3 regions of the Telluria sp. GW821-FHT07G12 genome follow, and region 1 is predicted to be linked to each of the others. Evidence: predicted binding sites of a transcription regulator. Region 1 holds the regulator's gene; each other region holds the start of a gene.

Region 1 (10,384 bases):
AGTCGGACAAGGCCGTGCTGAAGGAAACCCCCGAGGGCTACATGCTGCTGACGCTGACGGCCGCACCGGGCAAAACCGCCAGCTTCCGCCAGAAGCGCGACGGCGGCCCGGACTTGTGGACCGAAGGCCAGGCCCAGCGCATCGAGTACGACGAGCGTACCGAGGTGGTCAAGCTGTTCGCCAACGCCATCGTCAAGCAGCTGGAAGGCAAGCGCATGACGAGCGAGGTGAACGGCCCCTTCATCTCCTACGACAACCGCACCGAGCAGGCCAACGTGTTCAACGACGCCAGCGGCGAAAGCAAGGCGGGCGGCGGCCGCAGCACCATCATTATCGCGCCGCGCCGTACTACGCCGGCCGCTGCGCCGGCAGGGAAGCAGTAACATGAAGCGCGCCCTCGCCGCCGCCCTCGCCACGCTGATGCTGGCGCCGCTCGCGCAGGCCGAGCGGGCGGATTCGCTCAAGCCCTTCAATGTCGAAGGCGACAAGGCGACAATCGACCAGGCCACCCAAACCGTGATCCTGACCGGCAATGTGATCGGCACCCGCGGCACCATGCTGCTGAAGGCCGAGCGCGCCGAGATCAGGGAAACGCCGGATGGCTATCGGACCGTGGTGCTGTTCGGGGCGAACGGCAAGACCGCGTCGTTTCGCCAGAAGCGCGACGGCGGCGCTGACGAGTGGGCCGAAGGCTACGGCGAGCGCATGGAATATGACGAGCGCACGGATGTCGTCAAACTGATCTCGCACGCCGTCATCAGGCAGCTGGACGGCCGCACCGTGACCAGAGAGATGAGCGGCCCGTTCATTTCCTACGACGCCCGCAAAGAAGTCCTGTTGAACATGAATGACGTGAGCGGCAGCGACAAGCCGGGCAAGGATCGCGTCAGCGTCACTTTTTACACGCGCCGCCCGGCCTCGGCAGCGCAACCGGAAGCAGGAAAGCAATGATGGATGTACAAGCAAACGCCGCCACGGCCGACATCGCATGCGGTGGCAGCACCCTGGTCGCCAAGGGACTGCAGAAAAGCTACGGCAAGCGCCTGGTGGTGCGCGACGTCTCGCTGGAGGTCGCCTGCGGCGAGGTGGTGGGACTGCTCGGCCCGAACGGCGCCGGCAAGACCACCTCGTTCTACATGATCGTGGGCCTGGTGCCGGCCGAAGCCGGCGCCATCGTCATCAACGGCACCGACATCACGAGCCTGCCGATCCACCGCCGCGCCATGCTCGGCCTGTCCTACCTGCCGCAGGAAGCCTCGGTCTTCCGCAAGCTGACGGTGGAAGAGAACATCCGCGCCGTGCTGGAACTGCAGCGCGAGAACGGCAAGCCGCTGAGCAAGGCGCGCATCCAGGAACGCCTGGACGAGCTGCTGGCCGAGCTGCAGATCGAGAAGCTGCGCGAGAACCCGGCGATGTCGCTGTCGGGCGGCGAGCGGCGTCGCGTGGAGATCGCGCGCGCGCTGGCCACCGATCCGCGCTTCGTGCTGCTGGACGAACCCTTCGCCGGCGTGGATCCAATTGCCGTGATCGAGATCCAACGTATCGTGCGCTTCCTGAAAGAGCGCGGCATCGGCGTCCTGATCACCGACCACAACGTGCGCGAGACGCTCGGCATCTGCGACCGTGCCTACATCATCAACCAGGGCGCCGTGCTGGCCTCGGGCCGTCCCGACGACATCATCGCCAACGAGTCCGTCCGCCGCGTCTACCTGGGTGAACACTTCAGGATGTAGTCATGAAACAGACGCTCCAACTCAAGACCTCACAGCATCTTGCGCTGACGCCGCAACTCCAGCAGTCGATCCGCCTGCTGCAGCTGTCCACGCTCGAACTCCACCAGGAGATCGAACAGGTCCTGGGTGAGAATCCGCTGCTCGAGCGCCTCGACGATCCGCTCGATCGCTCGGTGCGCCTGTTGGCGGACGGTGCGATCAACAACGGTGCGTCGACTTCCACCACGCCCGATTCGCCTCCCGCATCCGGGCAGGGCGAGGAAGGCAATGGCAGCGGCGGCGGCGAGTCGGAAGGCGGCGACAGCGGCGAGGCCGGCGGCGCCGAGCACGAGATGGAGTGGGGCGAATCGGGCCGCTCGGGCAGCGGCGGCGAGGAAGAGGACGGCCGCCCGCAGCTGGAAGCCAGCCCCATCTCGCTGCGCGAACACCTGATGGAACAGGTGCGCCTGACCTGCATCTCGCCGCGCGACTGCGCGCTGGTCGAGATCGTGGTCGACTCCCTCGACGACAACGGCTACCTGGAAGAATCGCTGGACGACATCCACGCGCGCATGCCGACCGAACTCGAGATCGAATTCGAGGAACTGCGCACCGCGCTGTCGATGGTGCAGAGCATGGACCCGCCGGGCGTGGGCGCACGCAGCGCCGCCGAATGCCTGGCCTTGCAGATCCGCCGCATGCCCGGCGTGGCGATGGTGACGCGGCGCATGGCGCTGGTCATCGTGGAGCGCTACCTGACCTGGTTCGCGCAGCGCGAATTCAACAAGCTCAAGAAGGCCCTCGACTGCGACGACGAAGACCTGCGCGAAGCCCAGGCCGTGATCCGCCAGTGCAATCCGCATCCGGGCGCGGCCTTCGCATCCGACGTCTCCGACTTCGTGGTGCCGGACGTGATCGTGCGCCGCGCGAAGGATGGCTGGAGCGTGCAGCTGAATCCGGAAGTGATGCCGCGCCTGCGCGTGAACAGCATCTACGCCGCCTTGCTGAAGCAGGGGAAATCGGAATCGCAGCTGAATGCGCAGTTGCAGGAAGCCAAGTGGCTGATCAAAAACATGCGCCAGCGCTTCGACACGATCCTGCGTGTCGCGCAAGCAATCGTCGAGCGCCAGCGGAACTTTTTTTCCCATGGCGCGGTTGCCATGCGGCCCCTTGTTTTACGTGAGATAGCTGATACACTAGGTCTACACGAGAGCACAATTTCTCGCGTCACAACTCAGAAATATATGCTGACGCCGCACGGCATGTTTGAGTTGAAGTACTTTTTCGGGAGTCACGTTGCGACCGAGGCAGGTGGTGAAGCATCCTCGACCGCGATACGCGCTCTCATCGTACAACTCACAGGAGCAGAAGACCCCAAGAACCCTTTATCCGACAGCAAGATCGCGGAGATGCTAGGGGAACAGGGAATGGTTATCGCACGCCGCACGGTCGCGAAATACCGTGAGGCGCTGAAGATCCCGCCCGTCAGCCTCCGCAAATCCTTGTAATAAGCTGCAGGGCACCCAGATACTGATAACCTGACAGCGCATCTTCAAAGGAGTGTGTATGAATCTCACTATCAGCGGACATCATCTCGATGTAACCCCAGCAATCCGTGAATACGTACAGAACAAGCTCGAACGCATCACCCGCCATTTCGATCAAGTGATCGACTCCCACGTCATCCTCTGCATTGACAATCTCACCGAGAAAGAAAAACGCCAGAAGGCCGAGATCAACCTGCGTGTTGCTGGGAAGATCGTTCACGTCGCCAGCGCTGCGCACGACCTCTACGCTGCGATCGACATGCTGATGGACCGCCTGGACAGGCAGGTTCAGAAGTACAAGCAGATGCTGCAGGACCACAGTCACACAGCACTAAAACGCATGGCCAACGAGGACATTGAAGGAGGAGAAGCTGCCGCTGCAGCGTGATCATTCCGCTGGCGCAGCATAAGCAAGACGAAGGGCGCATCAGGCGCCCTTTTCGTTTGGTAGGCCGCTACAATGCCGTTTTCCCATTCATAAATAAAAGAACATGAGCGAATACGTGCAGACCCGTGTGGCCAATGGCACCGGCATCATTACCCTGGATCGTCCCAAGGCCCTGAACTCGCTGTCGCTGGAAATGGTGCGCGCAATGACGGAGGCCTTGCTGGCCTGGCGCGAGGACGCTGGCGTCGACGCCGTCGTCATCACCAGCACCAGCGAGAAAGCCCTGTGCGCAGGCGGCGACATCCGTTTCTTCCACCAGGCCGGACATGCGAACCCGACTGGCGGCAGTGCTCTGCTGGAAGACTTCTTTACCGAAGAATACGCGCTCAACCACCTGATCCATTTTTATCCGAAGCCGTATATTTCTCTGATGGATGGCGTGGTGATGGGCGGCGGCATGGGCATCGCCCAGGGCGGCCCGGACACGGGCCTGCGCATCGTGACCGAACGCACCAAGATGGCGATGCCCGAAGTGAACATCGGCCTGTTCCCGGACGTCGGCGGCAGCCACTTCCTGTCGCATGCGCCGGGCGCGCTCGGCATGTACCTGGGCCTGACCGGACTGACCATCGGCGCCGCCGATGCGCTGTACGTCGGCCTGGCGGACGTGTTCGTGCCGGCTGCCGAACTGGCGGCCTTGAACGCGCTGATCGCGGCCACGCCGGGCGCGCAACTGGCGGAGGCGATCCGTGCCTTTGCGGCGCCGTTCGCGCAGCAGGCCGGCGCCAGCGAACTGCAAGCGCAGCGCGCGCTCATCGACAAGCACTTCGGCGCAGCGTCCGTGCAGGCGGTGATGTCCTCGCTCGAAGGCGACGACAGCCCCTTCGCACAGAAGGTTTTAAGCGCAATGCGCCAGCGCTCGCCCCTGATGATGTGCGTGACGCGCGAGATGCTGGTGCGCGGCGCCGCCATGGACGTGGCCGACTGCCTGCGCATGGAACGCTCGCTGGTGCGCCGCAACTTCGAGCACGGCGAAGTGCTGGAAGGCGTGCGCGCGCTGGTGATCGACAAGGACAATGCGCCGGCCTGGAATCCGCCGGCATTGGAGCAGGTGAGCCCGGAGATGGTGGCGCGCTTCTTCGAGCCGGTGTGGCCGGCCTACGCGCATCCGCTGCGTCATCTGGACTGAAGCGTCGTCCAGGCTCCTCTGTTTGCTGTAATGCATTGCAACATAATCACGGTGTTTTATGCGATGATTTCATCAGGCGATGAAATACCCGCATTGCCTGATAAAGCACAACAATAGAGGAGTCCGTTTTGTCGTTTCTGATCGTACTGGCCGCACTGGCCTTCCTGATGGTGGCCGCCTATCGCGGCTACAGCGTCATCCTGTTCGCACCGATCGCCGCCCTCGGCGCGGTCCTGTTCACCGACCCCTCCGCCGTGGCCCCGGTCTTTTCCGGGATATTCATGGAAAAGATGGTCGGCTTCGTCAAGCTCTACTTCCCCGTCTTCATGCTCGGCGCCGTGTTCGGCAAGGTCATCGAGATGTCCGGCTTCTCGAAAGCCATCGTGCAGGCCGCGATCCGCTACATCGGCCGCTCGCGCGCAAACGCCGTGATCGTCGCCGTGTGCGCGCTGCTGACCTATGGCGGCGTGTCCCTGTTCGTGGTGGTGTTCGCCGTGTACCCGTTTGCGGCCGAGCTCTACCGGCAAAGCAATATCCCGAAGCGCCTGATGCCGGGCGCGATCGCGCTGGGCGCCTTCTCGTTCACGATGGATTCGCTGCCGGGCACCCCGCAAATCCAGAACATCATCCCGACCACCTTCTTCAAGACCACGGGCTGGGCGGCGCCGGTGCTCGGCACCATCGGCTCGCTGTTCATCATCGTGGTCGGCCTGGCCTATCTGGAATGGCGCCGCCGCGCCGCGATGGCCAAGGGCGAGGGCTACGGTAGCCACACCGAAGCGCTCGAGACCGCGGACACGCAAGTACTGCCGAATCCGATCGTCGCTGTGCTGCCGCTGGTCCTGGTGGGCGTCGCCAACTTCATGTTCACCCGGATGATTCCGGTCTGGTACGGCACCGATGCCTATACCGTGCCGCCCGAGGTCCTGCCCGGCGTGCACGCGCCGGTGACGGCAACCGTGAAAACCGTGCTGGCGATCTGGTCGGTCGAAGCCGCGCTGCTGCTCGGCATCCTGCTGGTGCTGGCGACCGCCTTCCGCCGCGTCAGCCAGCGCTTTGCCGCGGGTTCCAAGGAAGCGGTCGGCGGCGCGCTGCTGGCGGCCATGAACACCGCGTCCGAATACGGCTTCGGCGGCGTGATCGCCGCGCTGCCGGGCTTCATCGTCGTCAGCGATGCGCTGAAGGGGATTCCGAATCCGCTGGTGAACGCCGCGGTGTCGGTGAGCTCGCTGGCCGGCATCACCGGCTCGGCCTCGGGCGGCATGAGCATCGCGCTGGCGGCCATGTCCGACCTGTTCATCAAGGGCGCCGAGGCGGCCCACATTCCGATGGAAGTCCTGCACCGCGTGGTCGCGATGGCCAGCGGCGGCATGGACACCTTGCCGCACAACGGCGCCGTGATCACCTTGCTGGCGGTGACCGGGCTGACGCACCGCGAGTCCTATCGCGAGATCTTTGCGATCACGATCATCAAGACCCTGGCGGTGTTCTTTGTGATTGGGGTGTTTTACGCGACCGGGCTGGTGTAGGCCGGCTCAGTGCTGCTCGCGATGCCGGACGACGACCCGTTCGGTATCGCCAAAATACGCCCCCAGCCGCTCGGCCATGTACACCGAGCGGTGCTGGCCGCCCGTACAGCCGACCGCCACCGTCAGGTAGCTGCGGTTGTCGGTCTTGAAGGAGGGCAGCCACTTGGCGACGAAGGCGCGGATGTCGGCCAGCATCTCGGTTGCCTGCGGCTGGGCGTCGAGGAAGGCGATAACGGGCGCGTCCTTGCCGGTGAGCGGGCGCAGCGTCAGGTCGTAGTAGGGGTTCGGCACGGCGCGCACGTCGAACACGAAGTCGGCGTCCAGCGGCACCCCGCGTTTGAAGGCAAAGGATTCGAAGTACAGGGTCAGCTTCGCGTATTCGACTTCGGCCAGTTCCTTGACCCAGGCGCGCAGCTTGTTGGCCGACATTTCCGAGGTGTCGATCACGTGGCCCAGCTTCTCGATCGAGCCCAGGCGCTCGCGCTCTTCCGAAATGCATTCGATCAGCGTACGGCGCGAGGCCGGGTTTTCGCCCGGGCGCAGCTCGTGCGACAGCGGGTGGCTGCGGCGGGTTTCGGAAAAGCGCGCCACCAGCGAGTGGGTGCTGGCGGTCAGGTACATCACCTTGACGTCGTGTCCTTGTTCGCGCAGTGCGCGGACCATCACCGGCAGTTCCGCCAGCGATTCGGCGCTGCGGGCGTCCACCGCGACGGCAACGCACTTGCTGTCGGCGCCATTGATCGTGTCGACCAGCGAAGGCAGCAGGGCGGGGGGCAGGTTGTCGACGCAGTAGTAACCTGCGTCTTCGAGGACATTGAGGGCAACCGATTTACCGGAGCCCGAGATACCGGTGATGAGTACGATGCGCATGCCTTGATGATACCGCATCAGTACTTTGTTTGTCGCTATTGGTCCAACCGCTTAGTCACAGCTTAGCCGCAGCTTAGTCGCCGCTCATCGCCTGGCGCTGGCGTTCCATGAACTCCTGCAGCGTGTCGATGCCGCGCAGCTGCAGGATGGTATTGCGTACCGCGGCTTCCAGCAGCACCGCGATGTTGCGGCCGGCAGCGACGGGGATCACGACCTTGCGGATCGGCAGACCGAGCACGTCTTCGGTCGGGAAGTGGAAGGGCAGGCGCTCGACTTCCTCGTCCAGCGCGCCGCGCTTGACCAGGTGGACAATCAGCTTCAGCCGCATCTTGCGGCGCACCGCGGTCTCGCCGAAGATCGCCTTAATGTCCAGCAGGCCCAGGCCGCGTACTTCGAGCAGGTTCTGCAGCAGCGGCGGGCAGCGGCCCTCGATCATGTTCGGGGCGATACGCGAGAACTCCACGGCGTCGTCGGCCACCAGGCCGTGCGAACGCGAAATCAGTTCCAGGCCCAGCTCGCTCTTGCCGAGGCCGGAGTCGCCGGTGATCAGGACGCCCACGCCCAGCACGTCCATGAACACGCCGTGCATGATGACGCGTTGCGCCAGTTTCTTCGATAAATAGACCCGCAGGAAGTCGATGACCTGGGCCGCCGGCAGCGGGGTCGAGAACAGCGGAATGTTCTGCTCGTCGCAAATGGCGAGGATGTCCGGCGGGGTGTCCAGGCCCTGGGCGATGATCAGGGCCGGCGGGCCGCCCGCGATCATTTCGCCGATCATGTGGCTGCGCGAGCCGGTCTTGAGACGCTGGTAGTAATTCAGTTCCTGGTGCCCGAACACCTGGATACGGCCCGGGTGGATCAGGTTCAGGTGGCCGACCTGGTCGGCGGCGGAGACGGCGTCGCCCGAGATCAGGCGCTCGCCGCCGGGGAAACCTGCAAACCAGCCGAGCTGCAGGCTGTCTCGATTATCGTCGTACAGCCTCTGGATGGTCAGCGGGGTCTGGAGCATGGTCTGATTTTACCCCAGTGCCTGCAGGCTCGGTTGCCAGTTGATGATGCGCTCGTGTACCGAACGCGGATCCGGATCGGTGGCCAGCGCAGTGCGCACGGCTTCGTCCGAGAACAGCTCGGCGATTTCGGACAGGATCTCCAGGTGCTGCTGGGTAACGTGGTCCGGAATGAGCAGGAAGAACAGCAGGCTGACCGGCTGGCCATCCGGCGATTCGAAGGGGATCGGTTCGGCCAGGCGCACGAAGGCGGCGAGCGGCGACTTCAGGCTCTTGCTGCCCTTGATGCGGCCGTGCGGTACGGCCACACCATGGCCGAGCCCAGTCGATCCGAGGCGTTCGCGCGCGAACAGATTGTCCGAGACCGTCGAGCGGGCAATGCCGCAGTTGTTCTCGAAAATGAGGCCGGCCTGTTCAAAGGCGCGCTTCTTGCTCGAGACTTCCAAATCCAACTGAACGTTCTCGAGCGACAGAATTTTGCTTAAATTAGTCATATCACGCTTCGATATTGCGGTGCACCAGGTACTTGCGAGCGGGAATTATAGGCCTGTTTCATGGCCGTGACATTCGATTTCGCGTCTGTACGGCAAGCTGTTTTAGCCCCGCCATAAAACGTCGATTTGAGCGCGCGCAACCGTTTGTCATACTCACGCAATTTCCGCTACGAAATTTCAAATTTGGCGACCAGAAAGGACTGTTTCAGGCCCATCCTTCATATTTTCTAGCCGAATCTTGCCTAACTGCCCAGGTAGCGGCGAGGCGTCATGCGGCACGCTACGTCGCCTTGACGCCACGATTCTGTCGCTGGAAACGGACACTAGATGGGGGTGACGCGCGGCTTTTCACTAGCGGCCGCGCCGGGACGGTGGTCTTACTGGCGAGCGGTCCGCAAATTCGGCGGTTTTCCAGTACTGAAATTGGCGCGCCAAGGGTTGATGTCGAGGCCGCCGCGCCGGGTGTAGCGGGCGTACACGGCCAGCTTGCTCGGTTTGCAGTGGCGCAGGATGTCGGTGAAGATGCGCTCCACACATTGCTCGTGGAATTCATTGTGCTCGCGGAAACCGATCAGGTAGCGCAGCAGGCTCTCCTGGTCGATCTGCGGGCCGACGTAATGGATCTGTACGCTCGCCCAGTCCGGCTGGCCCGTCACCAGGCAATTCGATTTCAGCAGGTGCGAGACCAGGGTCTCCTCGACCGCCGCTTCGTCATGCCTGGCGCTCAGCAGTTCCGGCGCCGGCGCATAGCTGTCGATCTCGACGTCGAGGCGGTCCAGCAGCAGGCCTTCCTGCTCGCCCATCTTGAGCTTGCCGAAGTCTTCCGGCAGGGTCAGCGCCACGTGCACCGGCGCGCCGAAGGCGTTCGACAGGTCTTCGCGCAGCAGGGCCAGCAGGGCGTCCGTGTTCGCCAGACGGGTCTGGTTGAAAGAATTCAGATACAGCTTGAAGGACTTCGATTCGACGATGTTGGGCGAATCGGCCGGCGCGGTCACGGTCGCAATCGCCACTTGCGGCTTGCCGCGCATGTTTAGCCACGACAGTTCGTAAGCATTCCAGATGTCGACGCCGAAGAAGGGCAGCGTGCCGGTCAAGCCGAGCTCGTCGCGCTTTTGCTGGCGCGGGATGGGAAACAGCAGCTCGGGGGCGTACTGGGTCTGGTAGGCCGAGGACTTTCCGAGCGGCGATTGATCAGGGGTATTAGTCATTGGTTCAGTCTCGATACGCCGGCTTGTGGCGCTCCGGATCGCCGGACCGCGGCTGCGACAAAGCCGCGTATCGTACACCGTTCCAGGATTTGATGCGTATCCGGATCGCGGGCGGGGGCCGCCCGCCCTACGCGTAGGGTGGGCACCCCGTGCCCACGCGCAACATCACAGGAAAAGTTTGTAGACGGGGTTTTGGGTCTCGTCCCAATGACGATACCCGAGACTCGCCAGGAACTCCCTGAACTCATCCATCTCCCCGGCCGGCACCTGCAGCCCCACCAGAATCCGCCCAACGTCCCCACCCTGATTCCGGTAGTGGAACAGCGAGATATTCCAGTTCGGCGCCATGCTGTCCAGGAAGCGCATCAGCGCGCCCGGGCGCTCCGGGAATTCGAAGCGGTACAGCAGCTCGTCGTGGGCCAGCGGGCTCTTGCCGCCGA
Region 2 (10,384 bases), on a different contig from region 1:
GGAAAAGGACCGGCGACAAGAGACGGATTTTCATAGGGCGATGGTAGCAGCGCCCCACGCCGTCGGCCAGTAAAAAAGTTGCAAATATTTAATCGACGAGCCCGCGCCGGTACTGGATCGCCTCGGCCACATGTTCCGCCTTCACCCGCTGCGCATCCGCCAGGTCGGCAATCGTCCGCGCCACCTTCAACACCCGGTGGTAGGCCCGCGCCGACCAGTGCAGGTGGCGCATCGCGTTGCGTAGCAACTGCTCGGCGGCGTCGTCGAGTTCGCAATGACGGTCGATCTCGCGCGTTGCCAGGCGCTGGTTGACCTTGCCCTGGCGCGCCAGCTGGATGGCCTGGGCCCGCGTCACGCGCTCGGCGATGGCCTCGCTGGGTTCGCCGTCGGCCTGGGCCGCCATCGATTCCGGCGCCATCGCCGACACCGGCACCTGCAGGTCGATGCGGTCGAGCAGGGGGCCGGAAATCTTGTCCTGGTAGCGCAGTACGGCATCGTGGCTGCAGCGGCATTTGCCGGACGGGTGGCCCAGCCAGCCGCAGGGGCAGGGATTCATCGCCGCGATCAATTGAAAGCTGGCGGGAAAGTCGGCCTGGCGCGCCGCGCGCGAGATCGTGATGTGGCCGGATTCGAGCGGCTCGCGCAGTACTTCCAGCACGTGGCGGCTGAATTCGGGAAGTTCATCCAGAAACAGCACGCCGTGATGCGCCAGCGAGATCTCGCCCGGGCGTGGCACCCCGCCGCCCCCGACCAGGGCCATGCCCGAGCTGGTGTGGTGCGGGCTGCGGAAGGGCCGGCGCCGCCAGCGCTCGATCGAAAAGCGCCCGGCCAGCGACTGGATCGCCGCCGACTCCAGCGCCTCCTCATCGCTCAGGGGCGGCAGCAGGCCGGGAAAGCGCGACGCCAGCATGCTCTTGCCGGTGCCCGGCGGACCGACCATCAAGACCGAATGCAGCCCGGCCGCGGCGATCTCGAGCGCACGCTTGACGTGCTGCTGGCCTTTTACGTCCGCGAAGTCGGGATAGCTGGGCGCGGCCAGTGCTTGCGGTGGACGGTGGCGCGCCAGGCGGGCGTCATCGGCCTGGGCGGCGAAGTGGGCGCATACCTCCAGCAGGGTGCGCGCCGGGTAGATGGCGGCCTCGCTCACCAGCGCCGCTTCATCCGCGTTGGCGTGGGGCAGCACGAAGGCGCGTCTGGCGCCGTCCGCGCTGCGGTGCATGGCAAAGGTCATCGCCAGCGCGCCGCGGATGGGGCGCAGTTCGCCCGACAGGGAGAGTTCGCCGGCGAATTCGTAGCGGTCCAGGCCTTCGGATGGGATCTGCTCCGAGGCCGCCAGGATGCCCAGCGCGATCGGGAGGTCGAAGCGGCCGGATTCCTTGGGCAGATCGGCCGGCGCCAGATTGATCGTGATGCGCCGGTTCGGCAGCTCGAAGCCGGAATTTTGCAGCGCGGCCCGGACCCGGTCCTTGGATTCGCGCACCTCGGCGTCCGGCAGGCCGACGATGGCCAGGCCGGGCAAACCGTTGGCCAGGTGTACTTCGACACTGACGGATGGCGCGTCCATGCCGGCCAGCGCCCGGCTGCGCAGTACTGCAAGACTCATGACGATCCTGTCGGGATGAAGACTTGCAGATGGTGAGCGTTGGGCGGCCTGCGATTGTTGAGAGCGGCCAAATGTGTATAGTGCCGGGATGCCGAAACTAATCCTGACCTGCGTCGTCGTGGCGCTGCTGTTCTGCCTGCTGTGCGGTCCGGTGCTGTATGTCGCGCTCCGGTTCAGGCGGGGAGGGGATGTCGCGGCCCTGCGGCCGCTGCGTTACGTATGGCTGGCGCAGCTGGCGCTGGCCGCCGTTCTCGTCTTCGTGGCCGACGATGCCCGCCTGGGCAATCCCGTCGGCGTCATGCTGGGCATCGCCAGCGGCGTGAGCCTGGGCGGGGCTGCCCTGTTCGCCCTGTGGCGGCTCGCGCTGCGCTTCCGCCTGCGCTAAAGCTGCAACTCAGACCTTCTGCTCCGCCGCCAGCTTCGCTTCCAGTTCCGCCACGCGCACTTCGAGCGCCTCCAGCTTGGCGCGGGTCTTGGCCAGCACCTGGGCCTGGATGTCGAATTCTTCGCGCGTCACCAGGTCCAGCTTCGAGAAGCCCTGGGTCATCATGGCCTTCACATTGCGTTCGATGTCCTTGGCCGGCGAATTCTCTATCGCCTGGTTGATCCTGCCCTGCAGGTCGTTTAAGAAATTATTCATATCCATCTCTATTCATAGTGGCCGCACCACGATGTGCGCACTTTTTTTGTGCGTACATCGCTGATTTAGTGCGTGCACCCGCATGGCGCACGCGCCTGCGGCGTCGTTGTCATTTTTTGCATCCCAAGAATGGGGACGCGGCCCGGGAATACAAGCCTTGTCATTTCATTCAGGGGTGGCACGCATCCTGCTAAAGCAAGCATACAACATACAAAAACCGGGACGCGAGTTCGGATTGTAAACCCATCAGGTCCAAGTTCATTGATAAGGGAGTGTCGTATGAAGCGTCGAAACAGCAAGTGGCAGCAGATCGTGATCGTGACGGCAGGCGTATGGAGCCTGTCCATTGGGCTGGCCGGCGCACAGGAACAGGAGCAGAAACCGGAACATGAAGTGAGTTACAACGCGGCGCTGACGAGCGATTATCGTTACCGCGGCCTGTCGCAGAGCCGTCTCGATCCGGCTCTGCAGGGCGGCGCCGACTACGTGCACAACCCGACCGGTGTGTACGTGGGCACCTGGCTGTCCACCATCAAGTGGACCAAGGACCTGGGTGGCAGCGGCAACATCGAGTGGGACATCTACGCCGGCAAGCGCGGCAACCTGAGCGCGGACATCACCTACGACGTCGGCGGCCTGTACTACTTCTACCCCGATAACGGCCTGCACCCGAACGCCAACACCTTCGAGCTGTACGGCCAGCTGGGCTACGGTCCGGCCTACATCAAGTATTCGCACTCGCTGACCAACCTGTTCGGCACCGCCGACAGCAAGGGCAGCGGCTACCTCGACATTGGCGCCAATGTCGACGTCGGCGGCGGCTTCGTGCTGAACCTGCACGCGGGCCACCAGGAAGTCCGCCACAACGGCGCGTTTTCCTATACCGACTACAAGGTCGGCGTGACCAAGGACCTGGGCGTGTGCTCGGTCGCGCTTTCCTATATCAAGGCCAATACCAGCGGCTACCTGAGCCCATCCGGAGAGAACCTCGGGAAGTCCGCGGCCCTGCTGTCCGTTTCAAAAACTTTCTGAAGAGGCAATCGCATGAAAATGATCACCGCCATCATCAAACCCTTCAAGCTCGACGAGGTCCGCGAGGCCCTGTCGGAGCTGAATGTCCAGGGTATTACGGTGACCGAAGTGAAAGGTTTCGGGCGCCAGAAAGGCCATACCGAGCTGTATCGCGGGGCCGAATACGTGGTCGACTTCCTGCCGAAGACCAAGATCGAGGCGGCGGTCGACGACGCCATCGTCGACCAGGTGATCGACACGATCCAGAGCGCGGCTCGCACCGGCAAGATCGGTGACGGCAAAATTTTCGTCTCCAGTCTGGAGCAGGTAATCCGTATCCGTACCGGCGAAACCGGCAACGATGCGCTGTAAGGGGAACCCGATGATTCGCACAATGACAAAACTGATCGCAGGCTTCACCGTCGCCCTGGCGCTGGGCAGTTCGCTGCCGGCCATGGCCCAGGATGCCGCCAAGCCGGCCGCGCCGGCAGCCACCGCAACGGCCGCCGCACCCGATGCCGCCGTCGCCGCACCCGCGGCAGCTCCGGCGGCGCCCGCAGCAGCAGCGGCAGCCGCCCCGGCCGCCGAAGCAGCCCCGGCCGCTGCACCGACCCCGCAGAAGGGCGACACTGCCTGGATGTTCGTCGCCACCCTGCTGGTGATCATGATGACGATCCCGGGCCTGGCCCTGTTCTACGGCGGCCTGGTGCGCTCCAAGAACATGCTGTCGGTGCTGCTGCAGGTCTTCATGATCTTCGCCGTCATCATCGTACTGTGGTGCATCTACGGCTATTCGATCGCGTTCACGGAAAAGACCGCCTTCTTCGGCGGCCTCGACCGCGCCTTCCTGAGCGGCATCTGGGACCCGGCCAAGGCCACCTTCTCGACCGCCGCCACCTTCAGCAAGGGTGTGGTGATTCCTGAGTTCATCTACGTTGCCTTCCAGGGCACCTTCGCCGCCATTACCTGCGGCCTGATCGTCGGCGCCTTTGCCGAGCGCGCCAAATTCTCGGCCGTGCTGGGCTTCATGGTGCTGTGGTTCACCTTCGGCTACCTGCCGGTGGCCCACATGGTCTGGTTCTGGACCGGCCCGGATGCGATCAAGGATGCCGCAACCCTGGCCACCGAGACCGCCAAAGCCGGCTGGCTGTGGCAGAAGGGCGCCCTCGACTTCGCGGGCGGTACCGTGGTCCACATCAACGCCGCCGTCGCCGGCCTGGTCGGTGCGATCATGATCGGCAAGCGCATCGGCTACGGCCGTGAGCACATGGCCCCGCACTCGCTGACCATGACCATGATCGGCGCCTCGATGCTGTGGGTGGGCTGGTTCGGCTTCAATGCCGGCTCGGCGCTGGAAGCGGGCGACGTCGCCGCGCTGGCCTTCATCAACACCCTGCTGGCAACCGCCGCAGCCACCGTGTCGTGGGTGTTCGGCGAGTGGGTCACCAAGGGCAAGCCGTCGATGCTGGGCGGCGCCTCGGGTGCGGTGGCCGGTCTGGTCGCCATCACCCCGGCCTGCGGTTATGTCGGTCCGATGGGCGGCCTGATCATCGGCCTGGTGGCCGGCGTGGTCTGCCTGTGGGGCGTGAACGGCCTGAAGCGCCTGATCGGCGCCGACGACTCGCTGGACGTGTTCGGTGTGCACGGCGTGGGCGGCATCCTGGGCGCGCTGCTGACCGGCGTGTTCGCGGCGCCGCAGCTGGGCGGGCAGGGCATCTTCGACTACACCACCAACAAGATGTCGGCCGACCCGTACTCGATCGCCAGCCAGGTGCTGGTGCAGGCCGAGGCGATCGGCACCACCATCATCTGGTCGGCGGTGGTTTCCATCATCGCCTACAAGCTGGTCGACATCGTGATCGGCCTGCGCGTGCCGGAAGACCAGGAACGCGAGGGTCTGGACATTACCAGCCACGGCGAATCGGCATATCATTCCTGATTGATCCCGACGTCGCAAAAAGCGCCCTGCGGGGCGCTTTTTTATTTCCGATGGGATAATTGGACTTTAAAAAGGGCCAGCCTGCCCTCATGTTGCATTTCCCACATCGCTAAGAAGCCCCAAGGACGTCACCATGGTTCCCCACCTTGCCACAGCCCTCAACGGTCCCCTGCTGGACCTCGAAAAGAAGATTCTCGAAGCGACCCCCGCCATCGAGCGCTGGTTCCGCCTCGAGTGGCAGGAGCATACGCCGCCGTTCTACTGCTCGGTGGATCTGCGCAACGCGGGCTACAAGCTGGCGCCGGTGGATACCAATCTGTTCCCGGGCGGCTTCAACAACCTCTCCACCGAGATGCTGCCGCTGACGGTGCAGGCGGCCATGGCGGCCATCGACAAGTATTGTCCGGACGCGCGCAACCTGCTCCTGATCCCGGAAAGCCATACCCGCAACCCCTTCTACCTGCAGAACGTGCAGCGCCTGATGCAGATCTTCCGCCAGACCGGCCTGCACGTGCGCCTCGGTTCGCTGTCGCCGGAAGTGACCCAGCCGACCCCGCTGGCGCTGCCCGACGGGAACATGCTGGTGGTCGAGCCCCTGGTGCGTTCGCCGAATGGCCGCCGCGTCGGCCTGGCCGACTTCGACCCCTGCACCATCCTGCTGAACAACGACCTGTCGGCCGGCATCCCTTCGATCCTGGAGAACATCCACGAGCAGTCGCTGCTGCCGCCGGTGCATGCGGGCTGGGCGATCCGCCGCAAGAGCAACCACTTCAAGGCCTTCGACGAAGTGGCAAAGAAGTTCGGCAAGCTGATCGACATCGACCCATGGATGGTGAATCCGCTGCACAGCAAGGTCGGCGAGGTGAACTTCCAGGAAGACATCGGCATGGAAGCGCTGGCCGACAGCGTGTCGGCCCTGCTGTCCAAGATCAAGAAGAAGTACAAGGAATACGGGATGAAGGACCAGAAGCCCTTCGTCATCGTCAAGCCGGATGCCGGCACCTACGGCATGGGCATCATGACGATCAAGGACGCTTCCGAGATCAAGGACCTGAACCGCAAGCAGCGCAACAAGATGTCGGTCATCAAGGACGGCGTCACCGTCACCGACGTGCTGATCCAGGAAGGCGTGCCGACCTTCGAATCGATCAACGACGCGGTGGCCGAGCCGGTCGTGTACATGATCGACCGCTACGTGGTCGGCGGCTTCTACCGCGTGCACGCGGAACGCGGCGTCGACCAGAACCTGAATGCGCCGGGCTCGCAGTTCGTGCCGCTGGCCTTCTCCCAGCAGCATGCGGTGCCGGACCTGAAGGCCAAGCCGGGCACGGCGGCGCCTAACCGCTTCTATGTGTATGGCGTGGTGGCGCGTCTGGCGCTGCTGGCGGCGTCGCTGGAGATGGAACGGACGGATCCGGATCCGGAGATTTATTGATCCTGCGCCGCACTTCGGGCGGCTCCTTGCGGGCCATGTAAACGAAGTGCGAGCGCAGCAGCGGCACGCAGGCGGACAGCAGTTCCGGGATCAGCCAGGGCAGGCGCGACATCGCCCGGCTCAGCGGCGGAGCCAGCATCAGGCTGCAGTAATGCCGCTGCTCGGCCGGCCAGAAGCGCAGCAGCTCGACGTCCGTCACCTTGCGGACGTTCTTGTTGCGCGGATTGCTGTAGCGGAAGTCGAAGATCATGGTCCAGCCGCCCGGCCGCAGTACCCGCCACATTTCCGCGGCGAGCGCACGGCGCGTGTCTTCGTCCAGGATCGACGAAAACACGGTATGGGCGCTCACGAGGTCGACGCTATTGTCGGGAAACGCATCCAGCTGGCCCAGGTGCCAGCGCACCCCGGGCGCCGTGTGCAGGCGTGCGTGTTCGAGGCGGTCCTGCTGCAGCTCGGTGCCGGCCAGGTGGCCCGGCGTGGCGCCCCAGTCGATCAGCTGGCGCAGGAAGCGGCCATTGCCGCAGCCGACGTCGAGCACCCGCGCGCTCGACAAATCCGGGCCCAGCGTGCGCGCCAGCAGCCGCGCGAGCACTCGCGAACGCGCCGCCTGCTGGCTCACGACTTCCGGCCGGTGCCAGGCATAGCGGGCCAGCGCGGCGCCACCGTGCCACTGGCGATAAACCTGCTTGATGCGTTCCTGCTCGACCTGGTCGCTCATCGCCCGTCCTCCTCGCAGGCCATGATCCCCAAGCCGTCCTTTTATGCGCTTGAGAGGCCGCAAATGCGGTCCGAATAAATGCATTTTTGCCAATGAGAATCGGCCGGACCGGGAGGCCCTGCGCTCCTGGCCGGCTTTCCGCGAGAATCTGCGTTTCCGGCTAAAATCGATGCATTGTCCCGACTGGAACCAACATGAAAATCGCTTTTCTCGCCGACCCGCTGTCCGGATTCAAGATTTACAAGGACTCGACCTTCGCGATGATGCGGGAGGCGGCGCGCCGCGGCCACCAGATCTACGCCTTCGAGCAGCGCCACATGGTGCTGGAGCAGGGTGTGGTGACCGCCGACGTGGTCGAGATCGAGCTGACCGGCGATCCCGACGAGTGGTACCGCGCGGGCCAGGCCGACACCATGCGCCTGTCCGAGTTCGACGCCGTCATCCAGCGCAAGGATCCGCCCTTCGACATGGAATACGTCTACGGCACCTATCTGCTGGAACTGGCCGAGCGCCAGGGCGCGCGCGTGTTCAACAAGCCCTCGGCGATCCGCGACCACAACGAGAAGCTGGCGATCGGCCAGTTCAGCGAGTTCACCTCGCCGACCCTGGTGACGTCCTCGGGTACGCGCCTGCGCGCCTTCCACGCCGAGCACGGCGACGTCATCCTCAAGCCGCTCGACGGCATGGGCGGCGCCGGCATCTTCCGCATCAAGGACGACGGCCTGAACCTGGGCTCCATCATCGAGACCCTGACCGACAACGGCGCCCGCACCATCATGGCCCAGAAGTACATCCCGGCCATCGTCAAGGGCGACAAGCGGGTGCTGGTCATCGACGGCAAGCCGGTGCCCTTCGTGCTGGCGCGCATCCCGCAGGGCGGGGAAGTGCGCGGCAACCTGGCCGCCGGCGGGGTCGGCGTGGCCCAGCCGATTTCCGATCGCGAGCGCGAGATCGCGGAAGCCATCGGCCCCACACTGGCCGAGCGTGGCCTGTTGCTGGTAGGATTGGATGTGATCGGCGATTTCCTGACCGAGGTGAATGTCACCAGCCCCACCTGCTTCCAGGAGATCACCGACCAGACCGGTTTCGATGTGCCCGCGATGTTCATCGACGCCGTCGAGAAAGCAGCTAACAGGAAATGACATGGTAGGCATTCTGCTGATGACCCACGCACCGCTGGGTCAGGCATTCATCGCGGCGGTCGCGCACGTATTCCGCGGCCCCACCGAGCGCTTCGAGGCGATCGACGTGACCGCGGACCAGGATACCGTCGAGGTCAACCGCCTCGCGATTGAGGCCATCCAGCGCCTGGACGAAGGCGACGGCGTGCTGGTCATCACCGACATCAAGGGCGGTACGCCGTCCAATTGCTGCAACACGCTGGCCGAGGCGGGCCGCGTGGAAATCATCGCCGGCATCAGCCTGCCGATGCTGCTGCGCGCTATCACCTACCGCCGCGACACGCTCGACGTGGTGGTCGAGATGGCGCTGGCGGGCGCGCAGAACGGCGCCGTGCGGGTGGATAACCGGATCCGCGTAGGTACCTGACGACACCTCATCGACCAACGAGACGACAACGACAACATGATTCAGCAGGAACTCGAGATCATCAACAAGCTGGGCCTGCATGCACGCGCCTCCGCCAAATTCACCCAGCTGGCCGCCAAGTTCCAGAGCGACGTCTGGCTCACCCGCAACGGGCGCCGCATCAACGCCAAGTCCATCATGGGCGTGATGATGCTGGCCGCAGGCAAGGGCGCCAAGGTGACGCTGGAAGCGGACGGACCGGACGAGGAGGCATGCATGGCCGGCCTGACTGCTCTCATCAACGACAAGTTCGGCGAAGGCGAATAAGTAATGCCGGACTCCCGAGGCGGCCGCTTCCATCCAGGAATATCGATGGCATCGTTCACACTGCATGGCATTCCGGTCTCGCGCGGGATCTCGATCGGGCGCGCGCACCTGCTCACGCCGGCCGCGCTCGACGTCAAGCACTACCTGGTGCCGGAAGAGCAGGTCGAGGCCGAGGTGCGCCGTCTCCAAGGCGCGATCACGGAAGTGCATCGGGCCTTGCAGGATTTATGGACCGAGCTGCCCAAGGACGCGCCGACCGAACTGGGCGCCTTCATCGACGTCCACGTGCTGATCCTGTCGGACCCGATGATCTCCGAAGCCCCGCTCGACATCATCCGCAGCCGCCACTACAACGCCGAGTGGGCGCTGGTGACCCAGATCGACGAATTGTCCGCGCAGTTCGACGAGATCGAGGACGAATACCTCCGCGAGCGCAAGCAGGACATCCAGCAGGTCGCCGAGCGCGTGCTGAAGGTCCTGATGGGCACCGCGCTGGCCGCGCCGCCGGCCAAGCCCGCGGGCGAGGACGAATTCCAGCCGCAGATGATCGTGGTCGCCCACGACATCTCGCCGGCCGACATGCTGGCCTTCCGCGACCGCTCCTTCGTCGGCTTCGTGACCGACGTCGGCGGCCAGAACTCGCATACGGCCATCGTCGCGCGCAGCCTGGACATCCCGGCGGCGGTCGGCATGAGCCAGGCCTCGCGCCTGATCGAGCAGGACGACTGGGTGATCGTCGACGGCGATGCCGGCGTGGTGATCTGCAATCCGAGCGCGCTGGTGATGGCCCAGTACCGCGCGCGCCAGGCCGCCTTGCTGAAGGCCCGCAAGCGCCTGCTGAAGCTCAAGAAGACCCCGGCCATCACCAAGGACGGCACCCCGGTCACGCTGCTGGCGAACATCGAGCTGCCGGACGACTGCGCGCCGGCGCTGGATGCGGGCGCGGTGGGCGTCGGCCTGTTCCGTTCCGAGTTCCTGTTCATGGGCCGCAGCGGGATCGGCAATGCGGGCCTGCGGGTGCCGGGCGAGGACGAGCAGTTCGAGCAGTACCGCAAGGCGGTGCTGGCGATGAAGGGCCGCCCGGTGACGATCCGCACGCTGGACGTGGGCGCCGACAAGCCGCTCGACCCGACCGAGCACACGGCGCTGAACCCAGCGCTCGGCCTGCGCGCGATCCGTTACTG
Region 3 (10,384 bases), on a different contig from region 1:
GCTTCCATGACCTGCTGCAGGACCAGCAATACGCGTCGCGCCTTGCCGCGCCGGGCGTGACGGAACTCGACGACCTGGTCGCCATGTTCAACGACATGCTGACCGCCCTGCACCGCGAACGCCTGGCGATCGGCGAGCAGCAGGGTTTTCTCGAGCGCCTGCTGGAGGCGACGCCGAGCGCGGTACTGGTGTTCGACTTCGACCACGCGATCAGCCTTGTCAACGCCAGCGCCAGCGGTTTATTGGGGCTGCAAGCGCCGCTCGGCAAGCCGCTGTCGGCATGGGACGATAGTCATGCCGCGTTCGACCCCGCGCTCGATGAACGCGGCCGCGCCCGCAGCCGCGACCTGGTGCGCCAGCTGGATGCGCTCGATCTCGGCGACAGCCGCCTGCTGGTCGACCTGGAGGGCCGGCGCTACCGCGCCCAGCGCAGCCGCTTCTTCGACCGCGGCTTTGCGCGCCACTTCCTGATCGTCGAGGAACTGACCGCCGAACTCGAGGACTCCGAGCGCGCCACCTACGCGCGCCTGATCCGGGTGCTGGCGCACGAGGTGAACAACACCGTGGCCGCCACCGGCTCGGTGCTGGATTCCCTGCTGACCTACCGCGGCCAGCTGGAAGAACGCGACGCCGGCGACTTCGTCACCGCCATCGTCGCCGTCAAGCGCCGCAACATCAGCCTGGGCGAATTCATCGACCGCTTCACCCGCGTGGTCAAGATGCCGGCGCCGGAGCTGCGCCCGACCCGTTTGCAGGACGTGGTGGACGACATTCTGTGGCTGAACCGCGAGCAGTGCAATGCGCGCGGTATAGGGCTCGGCTGGAGCCGCTGCGACGCCGTCGCGCCCCTGCAGCTGGACGTGCAGCTGATCGAACAGGCGCTGCTGAACATTGTCAAGAACGCGGTCGAGGCCATCGACGAACGCAATGCCCGCGACGGCACCACCGGTGGCGCCATCCGCCTCGAGCTGGAAGACCTGGGCGAGCGCGTGCGCCTGTCGGTGAGCGACAGCGGCGGCCTGCTCGAGGACGCCGCCTCGCACCGCCTGTTCACGCCTTTCGTCAGCACCAAGAAGGGCGGCCAGGGCATCGGCCTGATGTTCGTGCGCGAGGTGCTGCAGCGGCATGAGGCGACGTATTCGCTCGCGCCGGCCGGGCCGGGAGAAACCAGGTTCGATATCTGGTTTCCGGTCAGCTGAAATGAAACGTGGGCACGGAGTGCCCACCCTACGATCGCCACCGACCATGTAGGGTGGGCACCCCGTGCCCACGTCCGTTCACAAATACCCGATTATTTTTTCGGATACTTGATCGTCATTTCCTTCAGCAGGTTGTCGGCATGGTCGACTTCCTTCATCACCCACAGCATGTAGCGGATGTCGACGTGGATCGCGCGGGTGATCACCGGGTCGAAGTACCAGTCCTTGGTGATCGACTCGTAGGTCGAATCGAAGTTCAGGCCGATCAGTTCGCCGCGCTTGTTCATCACCGCGGAACCCGAGTTGCCGCCGGTGGTGTCGGCGCTCGACAGGAAGTTCACCGGCACCGTGCCCAGCACCGGATCCTTGAACACGCCGTAGCGCTTCTCGCGGATCGCCTGCAGCAGGTTGGCGGGCGCGTTGAACGGCTCCTTGTTGGTGGCCTTCTGCACGATGCCTTCGACGGTCGAAAACGGGCCCTTGGTGATGCCGTCACGCGGGGTGTAGGGCGCCACGGTGCCGTAGGTGACGCGCAGGGTCGAGTTGGCGTCCGGGTAGACCGGCTTGCCTTGCGACTTCTTCCAGGCGATGACCGCTTCCATGTATTGCGGGATCACGCGCTCCAGGTTGCCGTCGACTTCCTTGCGGTGGTTTTCCAGCGCCATGCCGGTGTCCTGCAGACGCACGGCCAGCTGGATGAAGGGGTCATGCGAGGCGCGGAAGGCTTCCGGATCCTTGCCGATCCAGGCCAGGCGCTTGGCTGTATCGGCCAGATCGGTCGACTTGTACATGCCCGGCAGTGCATCGACCTTCGGCAGCAGCGCGTCCAGGCCCTGCGGGTGGTTCTTCTGGTCGATCTTGGCGTAGCGGTTCAGGGCCGCGGTCCAGCGGGCCTGGTCGACGCTGGGCACGAAGGACTGCTCCAGGCGGCTCAGGCGCGCCTTGATGAAGGAGAGGTCGCGTTCCTGATAGCCGCCTTCGCGCTCGGCGTCCGGCTTCTGGCGCTCCAGCGAGAGGCGGTACAGGGTGCGCGCGCTCTTCAGCAGGTCGCTGTGGGTGGCTTCCGCCCACGCGGCTTCCTGCTGCGAAGCGCTCATGTCGCTGCCGATGGCGGTGTCGAGGTCGGACAGCAGGCTGCCGCCTCCTGCCTTCAGCTCTTTACTGTGCTGCTTGTACCAGCCGCGGAATTCGGCGTCCTGCTTGTCCTTGATGGCGGCGATGTCGGTGCGTGCAAAGCCGTCCATCAGGCCCTGGGTCTTCTTCAGCACGTTGTTCAGGCTCTTCGCCACGCTGGCGTAGCGCACGTCCCAGCTCGGGTTGCCCATCGTGCTTGCTGCGATCACGGACAGGTCGGCGGTGATCGATGCGGCCTTGGCCGGGTAGTCGACGTCGCGCGCGAAGCGGATTTCCGACGGCAGCTTGTAACGGCTGGTGCGGCCCGGGTAGCCGGCCAGCAGGATCGGATCGCCGTTCTTCAGGCCTTCGGCCGAGACGACCAGGAAGTCCTTGGATTTATACGGCACGTTGTCCGGCGACGGATCGGCCGGGCGGCCATCCTTGCCGACATAGGCGCGCAGGAAGGAGAAGTCGCCGGCCTGGCGCGGGAATTCGTAGTTGTCGATGTCGCCGCCGAAGTTGCCGAGGCTGTCGGCCGGCGCGTACACCAGGCGCACGTCGCGGATCATCAGCTGGCGGATGCGGTAGTACTCGCCGCCGCGGTGGAAGGCCGGCACCGAGCAGCGGTAGGCCTTGTCGCTTTCGCATTCGGCGATCAGGGCCTTGATGCGGCTCTCGACCTGCTCGTGGCGCTCCTTGCCCGACAGGTTCGGGGACAAGCCTTTGAGAACGCGGTCAGTGACGTTCTCCACTTTCTCGGTCACGTAGACGAGGGTGTTCGGGCCGCCCGGCAGTTCGGCGTCGCGGGTCTTGGCCAGGTAGCCGTTGACGATGTAGTTGTGTTCCGGGGTCGCGTTGCGCTGCACCGCACCGTAGGCGCAGTGGTGGTTGGTCACGATCAGGCCGTCCGGCGAGACGAAGGAAGCCGAGCAGCCGCCCAGCGACACCATGGCGCTCATCGGGTGCTTGGACAGGTCGGCCAGTTTCTCGGCCGGGATGGTAATGCCGATGCGCTTGAGTTCGGACTTCAGCTGCGGCAGCTGGTGCGGCTGCCACTGGCCTTCGTCGGCGTGGGCGGAGGCGATAACCCACATGACGGCGACGACAGGCAAAACGATGGATTTGAACACGTTGGACCCCAGGGTGAATAAAAAGCAAGCGCGAGTATATCGCCCCTGCTTATAGGTGGAAATAACTTTCTCACCCATACTCACCCTGTGGTCTTGCTGCGTATTTACGCGCTTTGGCCCTTGCGGCGGCGCTGTGCGGCTACGCCCAGCAGGCCCAGGCCGATCAGGGCCAGGCTGGCCGGTTCGGGCACGTCGGCGGCGCGTTCCGTTTCAAAATTGAAGGTCGTCGCTTCGTTGCGGCCGAAGCCGAAGCTGACGTTGTCGACGTAGCCGCGGAAGGTGCCGCTCCAGCCGGAGCCGATGCCGAATTCGAGGCCGAGGATGGCGCTGTTGGCGCTCAGCACGTCGGCGTCTGCGTCCGGATGCGCACCGGCAGCCCATTCGGCCAAGGTGTTGTCGAAGCTTTCGATGGTCTTGCTGGGCGAACCGAAGACCCGCATCCAGAAATTCATGTTCATCAAATCGCTGCTGACCCATTGGTCCATCGGCACCGGGCCGTTGAAGCTCGGCGCGTTGTAGACCTGTTCGAAGACGAGGTAGCCGATGTCGTTCGTCGTATTGGCGTTGCCGTCGGCGTCGTACAGCAGGCGCAGCGCCGGCATCAGGTTGGCATTGGCGCTACCCCCGCTGGCGCGATACCAGTCGTAGCTCAGTGTGCTCAGGTTGCCGAGGGTGCGGCCTCCCACGTAACCCCAGGTGTAGACGTAGTCGGCCTTGCCGCTGGCGTCGGTGAGCGACATCTCGACCGAGCCGTTGCCGCTGCGCGGCTGGGTCGTCGTGATCGCGGCCGTGGTGGTCGAGGTGAAGCCGTTGCTGGTGCCACGGAAGTTTTCGAGATGCCAGTTGGTGGGACCCAGGTCGGCGGGGGTCACAGTCACTACGGCGGCCTGGGCGCTGGCGCCCAGGGTGAACACGGACAGCACGGCCAGGCTTGCGCGGATGATCGTCTTCATGTGTCGTCTCTCGTCAGTGAGTTATATGGGAACTGCGCAGCCACTGTCGCAAGTTCTGTACCAACGGAAATAAGGTGTTCGCAATCAATAGCTTGCAGTTGCATCTCATCCATTTCGGAGGCGCTTATGTAAGATTCGTCGACAGCCGGCGGCATCCGCGGCAAAGGGCTAGAATAGATGGTTGCCCTTCCGCAGTTTTCGAAATTCTCATGTCTTCCCTGATCGCCTCGCTCCGCCGTCTGATCCCCGATGCCTTCACCGTCTGGCTGCTCTGCAGCGTGGCGCTGGCCAGCGTGCTGCCCTGCGAGGGACACGCCGCGCAGGTGTTCGGCGAGATCACGACCGTCGCCATCGGCCTGCTGTTCTTCCTGCACGGCGCCAAGCTGTCGCGCGAGGCCATGCTATCGGGGCTGACCAACTGGCGCCTGCACCTGCTGGTGCTGGCCTCGACCTTCGTGATGTTTCCCCTCCTCGGCCTGGCGCTGAAACCGCTGTCCGGGACCGTGCTTCCGCCCGACCTCTACGTCGGCATCCTGTTCCTGTGCACCCTGCCCTCGACCGTACAATCGTCGATCGCCTTCACCTCGGTGGCGCGCGGGAACGTGGCGGCGGCCGTGTGCAGCGCCTCGGCCTCGAACTTTGTCGGCATCTTCGTCACGCCGCTGCTGGTAGGGACGCTGATCGTGCAGGGCGCGACCGCATCCGGCGGCTCGACACTGGACGCGGTGCTGTCTATCGTCAAGCAGCTGCTGCTGCCCTTCCTGGCCGGCCAGTTCCTGCGCCCCTGGATCGGTGCCTGGGTCGACCGCAACAAGCCGATGCTGAAGATCGTCGACCAGGGCTCGATCCTGCTGGTGGTCTACACCGCCTTCAGCGAATCGGTCAACGAAGGCCTGTGGCACAAGCTGTCGCTGCCGACCTTGATCGGCCTCGGCGTGCTGTGCTGCGTGCTGCTGGCGATCGCCCTGGCCCTGGCCACCTACGCCAGCCGCCGCCTCGGCTTCTCGCGCGAGGACGAGATCACCATCGTGTTCTGCGGCTCCAAGAAAAGCTTGTCGAGTGGCGTGCCGATGGCCAAGGTGCTGTTCGCGCCGGGCGCGCTGGGCATGGTGATCCTGCCGGTGATGCTGTTCCACCAGATCCAGCTGATGGTCTGCGCGGTGCTGGCCGCCCGCTGGGCCCAGCGCCGCGACTTACGCTGAATCAAACCGGGGTCGGACTCCGGTTTTGGGCAAGTTCTTCCGGGGAAGCGTGAAGATGGGCCAGCGCTTCGGCGCCCCACCACACTTCCAGGGTCGAAGGCAGCAGGACCGCGGCGGCGCCGATGGCGGCAAAGCGGCGGCGCTGGCGCTCGCTCAGGCGCGGATGGCGCAGCATGGCGCGCGCGTCATAAGCGACGAAGCCGAACAGTCCCAGCAGGCCGAGCACGAACAGCAGGCGCAGCGCGGCATCGCCGAGCCTCGCGCCGAGATGCACATTCCAATACGCCAGCGCCGGCATCGCCAGGCTGAGGCTGCTCAGCAGATCGAGCATGGCAATACCGGCATCCCGCCCGCCGCGCCTGAATTCGACGCGGCGCATCCAGGCCGTCAGGACGACGGTGCTGGCAATGTAGAGTACGGCACCGGCCGAGGTATCGTTACCCGGCAGCGAAAAGCCGCTGAAAAATTCGGGGTCAGAGCACATTATTCTTGAAATTCGGGGTCAGAGCACTTTTTTGGGCAATGACTTCGCGGCAGCTTCTCATGCCCGCTTCATCATCGCTCATGCGGAAACACACGTCGAGAGCCAGAGTCCGTTCCTCGGCAACCTTTCTCAAAAAAGTGCTCTGACCCCGAATTATCGGCAAAAAGTGCTCTGACCCCGAATTTATTCGGCATGCCAGCCGCCGCCCAGGGCCTGGACCAGGGCCACGGCCGTGGTCTGGCGCGTGGACTGGGTCGTGACCAGCGAGCGGCGGGCGTTCAGGGCCGTTACCTGGGCCTGCACCACTTCCGAATAGCTCACCTGGCCGGCCTTGTAGCGGTTCAGCACCTGCTGCTCGACCTTGTCGGCGGCCTCGGACGCGCGGCGCTGCAGGTCCTGCTGCTGCGAGAGCACATGGGTCGCGGCCAGCTGGTCTTCGACGTCGGCAAAGGCGGTCAGCACGGTCTGGCGGTAGCGCGCCACCGCTTCCTCGTGCGCCGCGCGCGCGCCCTCCACGCGGGCGCGGGTGGCGCCGGCGTCGAACAGGGTCTGGGCCGCGGACAGGCCGAAGGACCAGGCCGCGCTCGACACATTGAACAAATCGCTCACCTTGCTGGCCGAGGTGCCCAGCGATGCGTTCAGGCCGATGCTCGGGAAGTAGGCCGAGCGCGCGATGCCGATCTGCTCGTTGGCGACCGCCACCTGGCGCTCGGCGGCGGCGATGTCCGGACGGCGCTGCAGCAAGGTCGAGGGCACGCCGACCGGGATCTCCGGCACCGTCACCTGCCAGGTCGGCACCGGCGCGATCGCGAACTCGGCCGGGGTCTTGCCGACCAGGACCGCGATCGCATGCTCCAGCTGCGCACGCTGGCGCGCCAGGCCCAGGTCGTCGCTTTGCGCACTGGCCAGCTGGGTCTCGGCCTGGTAGACGTCCGAGTGCGGGATGATGCCGACGTCGTAGCGGTTCTGCACAATCCGCAGCTCGCGCTGGTAGCCTTCGATGGTCGTGGCCAGCAGCGCGCGCTGGGCGTCGATCGCGCGCAGCTGCAGATAGTTCGATGCGACCTCGCCCTGGGCCGACAGGCGCGCCGATGCGAGATCGGCGGCGCTGGCCTGGGCGCTTGCCTGCGCGGCCGTCACGCCCGCGCGCAGGCGGCCCCACACGTCCGGCTCCCAGCTGGTGCCCAGCGACAGCCGGTAGGCGTTGCGCACGCTGCCGCCACCGCTGCCGCCGATGATATTGCCGTTGGCGTCGACGGTGGCGTTGCCGCTGCCGCCGCCGCGCGTGCCGGAACGCGTGCCGGAACCGTTCAAGGTCACCGACGGGAACAGCGAGGCGCGCTGCTCGGCGACGATGGCGCGGGCCTGGGCGTAGGCCGCCACCGCCGCCGCCACGTTCTGGTTCGAGACCTCGACGCCAGCCGCCAGCTCGTTCAGCTGCGGGTCGCCGAACAGGGTCCACCACGGCCCGCGGTCGAGCGCATCGGCGGGCGCCGCCGGCACCCATCCCTGCAGCTCCTTGTAGGCCGCCGGTTCGGGCGCCGTCGGGCGCTGGTAGGCCGGGCCGACGGCGCAGCCGGCCAGCAGGGCCGCCGCGGCAAGGGCCATCAGGGTGGGACGCAGGAGGGATGTCGTTCGCATGTTCATGGATGGGAAATGGAAGCTTCTTGTTCGTGTGGATGGCGCGCCAGCTCGTGCTCGTCTTCCTTGACGGTGCGCAGCTTGTCCATGTAGACGTAGACCACCGGCGTGGTCAGCAGGGTAAGCAGCTGGCTGGCGATCAGGCCGCCGATGATGGCGATGCCCAGCGGCTGGCGCAGCTCGGAGCCTTCGCCGAAGCCGATCGCCAGCGGCAGCGCGCCGAGGGCCGCGGCCAGGGTCGTCATCAGGATGGGCCGGAAGCGCAGCAGGCAGGCCTCGCGCACCGCCTCGGTGGCGGACAGGCCGCGCGCCCTTTCCGCCTCCAGCGCGAAGTCGATGATCAGGATGGCGTTCTTCTTCACGATACCAATGAGTAGGAACACGCCGATCAGGGCGATGATCGAGAACTCCATCTTGAACATCAAGAGCGCCAGCACCGCACCCACGCCAGCCGAGGGCAGGGTCGACAGCACCGTGATCGGATGCACCAGGCTCTCGTACAGGATGCCCAGCACGATGTAGATCACGACGATGGCTGCCAGGATCAGCAGCGGCTGCTGCTGGTTCGATTCCTGCGCCTGCTTGGCCTGGCCCTGGAAGCTGCCGCGCACGTTGACCGGCATGCCGATCTGGTTTTCGGCGTCGCGCACCGCGGCCTGGCCGTCAGACAGCGAAAAGCCCTGGGCCAGGTTGAAGGAAATCGTCGTGGCCAGCTCGCCGTCCTGGTGGTTGACCGAGCTCGGGGTCGAGCGCTCCGCGAATTTCGCGATGGCGGACAGGGGCACCATGGTGGTGGCGCCGGTCGACAGCGCTGAGCCGCTGGACGGATCGCGCGCGGCGGTCAGGTTGGTCGGGGCCGCCGGCGTGCCGCCGGAACCGCCGCCGCTCGATCCGCTGCTTGCGCCGGCGCCCGCACCGACCGTGCCCGCGGCCGCGCCGGCGCCGGTATTGGCGCCGGTGACGCTACTGCTGCTCGTGCCGCTGCCGCCGGTGTTCGAATTGCCCGAGGCGGCCGAAGCAGCAGTGCCCTTGGCCGGCACATACACATCCATCAGCGACTCCGGCGACTGCGCATACTTCTGCGCCACGCCCATGATCACGTGGTACTGGTTCAGCTCATCGTAGATGTTCGCGACCTGGCGCTGGCCGAAGGAGTTGTACAGCGCATTGTCGACGTCCTTCGCGCTGATGCCCAGGCGCGCAGCGCTTTCCTTGTCGATGTCGACATAGGTCTCGACGCCGTTCTCGGCCTGGTCGGTGTCGACGTCGGTCAGCGCCTTCTGCTGCTTCATGGCGTCGGCCAGTTTGGTCGCCCAGGCTTTCAGGTCGCTGCGGTTGTCGCTTTTCAGTGTGTACTGATAGGTCGAATTGCTCTGGCGTCCGCCCATGCGCAGGTCCTGCACCGGGTTCAGGAACAGCTGCACGCCGGTCACGCGCGCCAGCTTGGGCCGCAGGCGCGCGATCACGGCCTGGCCGCTCTCCCCTTTCGCGCGTTCGCTGGCGGGCTTGAGGTTCATGAACATGAAGCCGCCGCCCGCGCGCGAACCGCCGGTAAAGCCGACCACGGTGTCGACCGCCGGGTCGCTCTTGATGATGTTGACCAGCTGGTGCAGCTTCTGCTGCATGGCCTGGAAGGAGATGCTCTGGTCGGCCCGCATGCCGCCGTTGATCTGGCCGGTGTCCTGCTGCGGGAAGAAACCCTTGGGCGCGGCCGAGAACAGGTAGACGTTCAGGCCCACCACGAAGGCCAGGATCAGCATCACCAGCGGCTTGGCGTCCAGCGCCCAGTCGAGCGCATGTTCGTAGGCCTTCAGGATGCGGTTGAAGCCGCGCTCCGCCCATTGCGCCAGCTTGCCCGGCTGGCGCTTCAGCTGCTCATCTTTATCATGCTCCTTCAGCAGCATCGCGCACAGCATGGGCGTGGTCGTCAGCGAGATCACCAGCGAGATCATCACCGCCGCCGACAAGGTCACCGCGAATTCGCGGAACAGCCGGCCCACCTGGCCGCCCATGAACAGCAGCGGGATGAACACGGCGACCAGCGACAGGCTGATCGACAGCACCGTGAAGCCGACTTCGCTCGCGCCCAGCAGGGCCGCCTTCATGCGGTCCATGCCCTGCTCGACGTGGCGGCTGGTGTTTTCCAGCACCACGATGGCGTCGTCGACCACGAAGCCGGTGGCGACGGTCAGCGCCATCAGCGACAGGTTGTTCATCGAGAACCCCAGCATGTACATCACGCCGAAGGTGCCCAGCAGCGAGACGACCGTCGCCACCGCCGGCACGACGGTGGCGCGCACGCTGCGCAGGAATACGCTCACCACCAGCACCACCAGCACGATCGAGATCATCAGGGTCAGCTCGATCTCGTGCAGCGAGGCGCGGATCGAATTGGTGCGGTCCGAAGCCACCTGCATGCTCACGTCCTGCGGCAATTGGGCCTGCAGGGTCGGCAGCAGTGCGCGTACGCCGTCCACGGTCTCGATCACGTTGGCGCCCGGCTGGCTGGTGACCAGCACGATCACCGCCGGCTGGCCGTTGAACAGGCCGAGGGTATTGATGTTCTCGACACCGTCGGTGACGTCCGCGATGTCCTGCAGGCGGATCGCGGCGCCGTCGCGCCAGGCCACCACCAGGCCGCGGTAGTCGGCGGCGGTGC

The links. Region 1 encodes sigma-54, which starts transcription at its own class of promoters, with help from an activator protein. Its sites were predicted from a motif close to TGGCANGNAANCTGCTTT; they were not measured.
Region 2: AC07PE_RS26525 (TorF family putative porin) is a predicted target of sigma-54. The motif match lies at 2,420-2,437, and genes of this name have one in related genera.
Region 3: AC07PE_RS00615 (PEP-CTERM sorting domain-containing protein) is a predicted target of sigma-54. The motif match lies at 4,444-4,461, and genes of this name have one in related genera.

What each region holds. Positions count from the first base shown of each region.
Region 1 covers NZ_JBWKQA010000008.1:110,745-121,128, forward strand. The annotation lists gene lptA (lipopolysaccharide transport periplasmic protein LptA) at 1-383, shown strand, start outside; gene lptA (lipopolysaccharide transport periplasmic protein LptA) at 385-951, shown strand; gene lptB (LPS export ABC transporter ATP-binding protein) at 951-1,733, shown strand; gene AC07PE_RS24185 (RNA polymerase factor sigma-54) at 1,736-3,220, shown strand; gene hpf (ribosome hibernation-promoting factor, HPF/YfiA family) at 3,279-3,647, shown strand; gene AC07PE_RS24195 (enoyl-CoA hydratase/isomerase family protein) at 3,751-4,836, shown strand; gene AC07PE_RS24200 (GntP family permease) at 4,965-6,365, shown strand; gene rapZ (RNase adapter RapZ) at 6,372-7,235, opposite strand; gene hprK (HPr(Ser) kinase/phosphatase) at 7,309-8,244, opposite strand; gene AC07PE_RS24215 (PTS sugar transporter subunit IIA) at 8,254-8,736, opposite strand; gene queF (NADPH-dependent 7-cyano-7-deazaguanine reductase QueF) at 9,114-9,944, opposite strand; gene ilvA (threonine ammonia-lyase, biosynthetic) at 10,110-10,384, opposite strand, start outside.
Region 2 covers NZ_JBWKQA010000012.1:5,208-15,591, forward strand. The annotation lists gene AC07PE_RS26505 (hypothetical protein) at 1-34, opposite strand, end outside; gene AC07PE_RS26510 (YifB family Mg chelatase-like AAA ATPase) at 89-1,603, opposite strand; gene AC07PE_RS26515 (hypothetical protein) at 1,692-1,988, shown strand; gene AC07PE_RS26520 (accessory factor UbiK family protein) at 1,998-2,249, opposite strand; gene AC07PE_RS26525 (TorF family putative porin) at 2,523-3,275, shown strand; gene AC07PE_RS26530 (P-II family nitrogen regulator) at 3,288-3,626, shown strand; gene AC07PE_RS26535 (ammonium transporter) at 3,709-5,193, shown strand; gene gshA (glutamate--cysteine ligase) at 5,327-6,628, shown strand; gene AC07PE_RS26545 (class I SAM-dependent methyltransferase) at 6,531-7,346, opposite strand; gene gshB (glutathione synthase) at 7,541-8,488, shown strand; gene AC07PE_RS26555 (PTS sugar transporter subunit IIA) at 8,490-8,894, shown strand; gene AC07PE_RS26560 (HPr family phosphocarrier protein) at 8,931-9,200, shown strand; gene ptsP (phosphoenolpyruvate--protein phosphotransferase) at 9,246-10,384, shown strand, end outside.
Region 3 covers NZ_JBWKQA010000001.1:122,109-132,492, forward strand. The annotation lists gene AC07PE_RS00605 (sensor histidine kinase) at 1-1,199, shown strand, start outside; gene AC07PE_RS00610 (S46 family peptidase) at 1,292-3,445, opposite strand; gene AC07PE_RS00615 (PEP-CTERM sorting domain-containing protein) at 3,550-4,398, opposite strand; gene AC07PE_RS00620 (bile acid:sodium symporter family protein) at 4,608-5,600, shown strand; gene AC07PE_RS00625 (hypothetical protein) at 5,602-6,084, opposite strand; gene AC07PE_RS00630 (efflux transporter outer membrane subunit) at 6,268-7,731, opposite strand; gene AC07PE_RS00635 (efflux RND transporter permease subunit) at 7,728-10,384, opposite strand, start outside.